3 regions of the Streptomyces sp. NPDC026092 genome follow, and region 1 is predicted to be linked to each of the others. Evidence: riboswitches for the same ligand, from Rfam matches in the RefSeq annotation. Region 1 holds a riboswitch; each other region holds the start of a gene.
What was found. Region 1 has a riboswitch for cyclic di-AMP ahead of AB0F56_RS27805 (transglycosylase SLT domain-containing protein). Riboswitches for the same ligand answer to the same signal wherever they lie in the genome.

Region 1 (2,150 bases):
GTCCCCTCGGGTCTGCCCTCCACGGCCAAGGTCATCGGCCAGGACACCTGCGGCCCGCTGCCCAACCCGGTGCCGCAGGACAACGCCCTGCCGGCGCAGGAGTCCGGTACGCGTCCGGCGCGCGCCCTGCCGTACCAGGTCAACGGGAACCTCGACCGGTTCGAGTTCGGGGCGGCGGGCAAGATCCTCGCCTGGTTCTCCATGACGAACCAGGGCGCCCAGGCGAAGCGGCCCGCGCACTTCACGATCCACCCGCACCAGCACCGGGACACGGCGGCCTGGCAGTACACGGTCGACCCGGGCGCGACGTCCACGGACTACTTCAACATCGGGCTCGGGTCGGGTTCGGGCAAGTACGACATCTCGATGATGGGGCCCAACCGCTTCCTGCGGCGGTTCATCGGCGACGCCTCCAAGGCGGGGAAGGCGATCGAGGTGGCGGCGCGGTTCGCGACCGAGCCGGGCACCGGGAAGACGGCGATCTACTTCAAGCTGACGAACACCTCGGCCGGTCCGGTGACCTTCACCATCCGCTCGAACGCGTACCGCACCGACGGCCCGTGGACGTACACGGTGGCGGCGAACTCCTCGCGCGAGGACTACTTCAACGCCGTGGCGTACAGCAACGGCTGGTACGACTTCACGATCCTGGCCGACATCGACGGCACCTGGTCGCGCCGCTACACCGGCCACATCGAGACGGGCGCGCCGAGCATCAGCGGCTGACCCACACACCCACAGTTCCTGCCAAATGGGGCACAAGGGATTTCATATGCCCTTGTGCCCCATTTCTCAACTCGGTCGTATTTCCCCGCATGTCCGTTATGGCATGGCGCGTGAGCCGAATCACCTCAGGTTTTCGACGATCTTTGGAACCGCCCCGTCCCCTTGTCCGGCAAGGAAGTTCGGGGCGCCGGGCGGGTCGCGGAAGTTCTCGAAGAAATACCCGCGCATTCGGCGCCTTGTTTCGTCCGACATTTCTCGCTTACGGTCACCTCGACCCGGACGGAACGCCGAATCCTGCCACCGTCCGAATTAGACCGCTCATTCACCCGATGGCAGGAGCGGGGGACCCACTTTTCGCCGGTCCGGTTTTTCCGGCACGGCTCGGGGTGAAGTCGCGCATGCGCGGCCGGGCATCTCCAGCCCGAACCCGACAGCTCACCCCGCAGGCGCCGGAGAGGACTGCATCATGCCCGCACACGGTAAGCACCGGCGCCCCAAGAGAAGGCCCCTGACCCGCGGCCTCGCCCTCGCGAGCACGGGCGGCGCCGCCCTGGCCCTGCCCCTGGTCGGCACGGCCACCGCGCACGCCGCGCCCCAGTCGGCCCCCGAGATCGCCCTCACGGGGAAGACCGTTCTCAGCGCCCCGGCGAAGATCGCGGAATCCATTCCGGCCGCGCAGAATTCCGCGGCCAAGACCTATACCGTCACCCGCGGCGATTCCCTTTCGGTGATCGCCCACAAGCAGAGCGTGCAGGGCGGCTGGAAGGCCCTGTACCGCGCGAATCGCGCGGCCGTGGGTGACAACCCGTCACTCATCCACCCCGGCCTGGAACTGAAGCTGCACGGAAAGGCCGCCGCCGCTCCGAAGAAGCCGAAGTCGCAGGCCCGTACGACGAGTACGGACCGGGCCGACCGCTCCCAGCAGCGCGCCGCCGCCCCGGCCGCCGCCCCGTCGAAGGCGGCTCCCGCGAAGTCGACCCAGGCGACGCAGGCGGCCGCGAAGACCTACACCAACGACCTGGACGGCTGGATCCGCGAGTCGCTGGACATCATGCAGAAGTACGGCATCCCCGGTTCGTACGAGGGGATCCAGCGCAACATCATGCGTGAGTCCTCCGGCAACCCGCTGGCGATCAACAACTGGGACTCCAACGCCGCCAAGGGCACCCCGTCCAAGGGCCTGCTCCAGGTGATCGAGCCGACGTTCCTCGCCTACCACGTGCCGGGCACCTCGATGGACCTCTACGACCCGGTCGCCAACATCACCGCCGCCTGCAACTACGCGGCGGACCGGTACGGCTCCATCGACAACGTCAACGGGCCCTACTGACAGGCCGGTTGAGCACGGGCGGCCTTGACTACGGGCGGCCTTGAGCACCGGAGGCCTTGAGCACTGGCGGCGACCGCTCTAGAAGTGGTCGCCG
Region 2 (2,150 bases), on a different contig from region 1:
AGGCCTCGCTGGAGGGGGTCGCCCAGCGCCTCGAACGGGCGCTGGCCCGCGAGGGCACCCGCCGCTCCGGGCTCGACGCCTTCGAGGGGTTCACCACGGCCGTCCTGGCGGAGATCCCGCGCGGGGGCGGGCGGGTACGGGTCGTGAACCGGGGCCACCCCGAGCCGCTGCTGCTGTACGCGGACGGGGGCCTGACCCACCTGGAGCCGACCGAGCCCGCGCTGCCGCTCGGCATGGGCGAGCTGGCTGCCTGGCCGGACCGGGCCGACGAGGCCCCGTACCCGCCGGGCGCCACGCTGCTCCTCTACACCGACGGGCTCTCCGAGGCGCGCGACGCCTCGGGGGCCTTCTACGAACCGGCCGAGCGGCTCGTCGGGAGGATCTTCCCGGGGCCGGAGGAGATGCTCGACGCGCTCGTCGACGACGTCCGCCGGTACACGGGCGGGGGCTCCACCGACGACATGGCGCTGCTCGCCGTGAGCCGGCCGGGAGCGGGGCAGCCGGAGCGGCGCCGGACGATGCCCGTGGTGCCGTGACGTACCTCGTTCCGCATGTGGTGACCTTGTGTAGTGGAGGTGTACCGCTCCGATAACAATTGACGAACCATCAGTTCCGGGGTGGCGGTAAGACTCCGTACTGAAGCGGGATCAAATCGGGCTGTACCAGCTCAATCTCGTGAATGATCAACCGGAACGGCTTGGAATCCGGCCCTCGTGTCTATTAACGTTCGATAACGCAGCGCGGTCGTCCCAGCCGTCGCAAGAGACGGCACCGTGCGCGTGCGCCGAATCCTGAAAGGGAACCGGGGAACCACTACTTGGGGTGAATCGGGCACCTCCGCATCCGTGCGGAACCGCCCGTAGGAGACCTTCCTGCTCCGAACCCGTCAGCTAACCCGGTAGGCGAGAAGGAAGGAAAGGAGCACGCCTCCGTGGCGTCCAACAGCCCTGCCCCCGACGGTCTTTCCGATGGGTTCAACGCGTTCGGCGCCCGTGGCGCCGCCGGGACGGACGACGACGCGACGACGCTGGGGGAGTGGAACCCGACCGAGGACTCCCTGCGCCAGCAGGCCCGTTCGGGCGGCCGCCACCGCGTCGTGAAGCAGCGCTCCGGCTTCGCCCGCTCCTCCACCGTCCTCGGCGTCGGTGTCATCGCGGCCGTCGGCGCGGGCGGCATGGCGACCGCCAAGGAGAAGCCCCCGGTCTCGATATCGCTGCCCGACCTCAACCTGCCGGACGCCTCCGAGCTGCCCGGTGTCGGCGAGTTCATCTCCGACGGCGGTTCGGACTCCGGTACGACCAACCCGCAGCCGCTCACGGCCACCCTCGCCCTGCCGGCCGACGGCGTCGAGAAGGCCGGAAGCGGCCAGTCCGCCTCCGCCTCGACCGCCGACGCCGGCGAGGCGCTGCGCGCCCGCATCCTGCAGCAGGCCGAGCAGCAGCAGGCCTCCGCCGACGCCGCCGAGAAGGCCGCTGCGGAGAAGGCCGCCGCCGAGAAGGCCGCCCTTGAGGCCGCCGCCAAGGCGGACCAGGCCGAGAAGGAAGCGGCCGCGGCGAAGAAGAAGGCCGAGGAGGAGGCTGCGGCGAAGGCCGAGGCGGAGCGCCTCGCGAAGCTCGCCGCGAGCTACTCGCTGCCGACGTCCTCGTACACGATCACCTCCACGTACGGCCAGTCCGGCTCCATGTGGTCCTCCGGCCAGCACACGGGCCTCGACTTCGCGGCGCCGACCGGCACGCCGGTCAAGGCCGTGCACGGCGGCACCATCAAGTCGGCCGGCTGGTCCGGCTCGTACGGCTACCGGATCGTCCTCGAACTCGAGGACGGTACGGAGATCTGGTACGCGCACCTGTCCTCGATGACCGCGAGCGTCGGCCAGACCGTGGGCACCGGCGACACGATCGGGCGCGTGGGCGCGACCGGCAACGTGACCGGCCCGCACCTCCACCTGGAGGTCCACACCGCGGGCGGCTCGGGCATCGACCCGGCGGCCTGGCTGGGCAACAAGGGCCTCTCGGTCTAAGGGCTTCCCGGTCCAAGGGCCTCGCGGCCCAACGGCCTCTCGGTCCGAGGGCCCGGCGGCCCAACGGCCTCGCGGTCCGAGGACCTCCCGAGCCCTCACGACTCCGGCAGCCCTGGCGTAACCCCCCCCA
Region 3 (2,150 bases), on a different contig from region 1:
CGGTTCTTGTCTCCGTCACGGAGCTCAATGGCCTCGAACGCACCGGTGGAGGCACCGGACGGAACGGCAGCACGGCCGGTGCTGCCGTCGTCGAGGCCGACCTCGACCTCGACCGTGGGGTTGCCTCGGGAGTCCAGGATTTCCCGGGCTACGACGACGTCGATGGACGGCACGAGCATCTCCTTCTGGGATGTGACGCTAGATGTGACGCTTGCGGTGCAGGGTCGCTTTGGCCTTGCGACAAGAGCCTAACCGGCTCCAGGGCTCCAGCCAGCCGGGCGCCCGCCCCCTGGGACGAAAAAGGACCCAAGGGCATGCATCTCGGGCCAAAGGGCCCCAGAACTACTCGGCGGTAACCGGCTCGGTACCGGTCGGGCGAGACGCCAACCGGTCCCGGACAGCGCGGAACCCCGGCCCGGAGCGCACGGGGGAAGAAACGCTCCGGACCGGGGTGGTCACCGCGGGAGGGTCGTAGGACCCGCGCGAGCCGCCGGACTCACACGAGCCGTCGGGCTCACTTCAGGTGAAGCTGCTGGCCCGGGTAGATCAGGTCGGCGTCCTCGACGACGTCCTTGTTGAGCTCGAAGAGCTTCGCCCAGCCGCCCTTGACGTCGTGGGCGGCGGCGATGGTGCTCAGGGTGTCGCCGGAGACGACCTTGTACTCGCCGTCGCCCTTCTTGACCTTCTTGCCGGTCGGGGTGGTGACGGTCTTCTTCGACTCGGCCTTGGGCGCGGCCTTCGGGGCGGTCCGCTGCTCGCTGCGGGTCGTCGGCTGCTCGGCCTTGCGCTCCGGCTTCGGCGCGCTCTCCTCGACGGGAGCGGCGCCGGGGGAGGCGGCCGACAGGCCCACGCCACAGCTCGGCCAGGCGCCCTTGCCCTGACCGGCGAGGACCTTCTCGGCGATGGCGATCTGCTGCGACTTGGAGGCCTGGTCGGCGCTCGCGGCGTACGCGGTGCCACCGAAGGCGGCCCAGGTGGAGCTGGAGAACTGCAGGCCGCCGTAGTAGCCGTTGCCGGTGTTGATCGACCAGTTGCCGCCGGACTCGCACTGGGCGACCTTGTCCCACTCGGAGACGGTGGCGGCCGAGGCGGTGCCGGCGCCCATCAGGGGGGCGGCGACGGCGACGCCGGCGACGCCGGCGAGGGCGACGGCGCGGGTGGCCTTGGAGGGACGACGGTGTTTGCCCTTGGCGGAAAACAGCATGGAGATTCTCCTCACCGACGCCTACGAGGTGAGCTGTCGGGTTCGGGCCGATGTGAGTTGCCCGGCCGCGCGACCTAGCGCGCGGCTTCACCCCAAGCCGTTCCTTCGGCCGTCTGTCTCAACGGCCGGGGACGGCACTTACCTTGGGTCCCCCGCTCCTGCCTACGGCGCTTGACGCGACGACTGTTCCCATCGGCCGACGGCAGGATTCGGCGTTTCGGTCGACGGGGCCCGCGGTGGCGAGCGGTCACGACCGTAGACACAGACCCGGGGGAAGTTCAAAGACGCCCATGAGGGACAAAACGCCCCTACTTGCCTCGGGATGAAAGGTGTTTACGCAGGTGAGAGGTGACGGAAGCGGAGTTCGCGGACGAGACATGCCAGTTGAGGCGAAGAGACCCATGTCTCACTTGCGCAGAACCGGACATTCAGCCCCGAACCGCCCCTACTTCGCGTCCGTTTCCGCCGTCTTGTCCGCGGTCTTGTCCGCAGGGGTCCCGAGCGTCAGATCGAGGCTCTGGCCAGGGAGGATGAGGTCCGGGTCGGCGCCCACGGTCGAGCGGTTGGCGTCGTAGAGGGCGCCCCAGCCGCCGGGGAGTTCGTTGCGCTGGGCGATCTCGGTGAGGTTGTCGCCGGGCTTGACGGTGTATGCGCCGATAGCGTCGGCAATGCCCTGGGAGGGCGTTTTGTCCGTGTCGCCCCCACTGCCCCGGTTCGCGCGCTCCTCGACGGAGCCGTCCACTGTCGGCGCGTCAGACGGCGAGGCGTGACGCCCTGTTTCGCGATCCTTGTCCGTATTACCCGTCTCCTCCGGTGCCGCGTCGCCCCGGTGCTTGCCGGTGCCCGGCGCGGACGGGGAGGTCGACGACTCGGGCGTCGTCGGCGTGGTGGAGGTCTCAGGCGTGGTGGAGGTCTCAGGGGTCGCCGTGGACGGCGTGGAGACCTC

Region 2: another riboswitch for cyclic di-AMP. It lies ahead of AB0F56_RS30905 (M23 family metallopeptidase); the one in region 1 lies ahead of AB0F56_RS27805 (transglycosylase SLT domain-containing protein).
Region 3: another riboswitch for cyclic di-AMP. It lies ahead of AB0F56_RS29400 (transglycosylase family protein); the one in region 1 lies ahead of AB0F56_RS27805 (transglycosylase SLT domain-containing protein).

What each region holds. Positions count from the first base shown of each region.
Region 1 covers NZ_JBEZYN010000019.1:110,233-112,382, reverse strand. Annotated here, with positions in the region: gene AB0F56_RS27810 (phosphocholine-specific phospholipase C) at 1-726, shown strand, start outside; cyclic di-AMP (ydaO/yuaA leader) riboswitch at 1,032-1,188, shown strand; gene AB0F56_RS27805 (transglycosylase SLT domain-containing protein) at 1,193-2,056, shown strand; gene AB0F56_RS27800 (phosphoribosyltransferase family protein) at 2,135-2,150, opposite strand, start outside.
Region 2 covers NZ_JBEZYN010000024.1:95,393-97,542, forward strand. Annotated here, with positions in the region: gene AB0F56_RS30900 (PP2C family protein-serine/threonine phosphatase) at 1-536, shown strand, start outside; cyclic di-AMP (ydaO/yuaA leader) riboswitch at 773-920, shown strand; gene AB0F56_RS30905 (M23 family metallopeptidase) at 932-2,020, shown strand.
Region 3 covers NZ_JBEZYN010000022.1:27,830-29,979, reverse strand. Annotated here, with positions in the region: gene eno (phosphopyruvate hydratase) at 1-179, opposite strand, end outside; gene AB0F56_RS29400 (transglycosylase family protein) at 515-1,204, opposite strand; cyclic di-AMP (ydaO/yuaA leader) riboswitch at 1,208-1,384, opposite strand; gene AB0F56_RS29395 (transglycosylase family protein) at 1,650-2,150, opposite strand, start outside.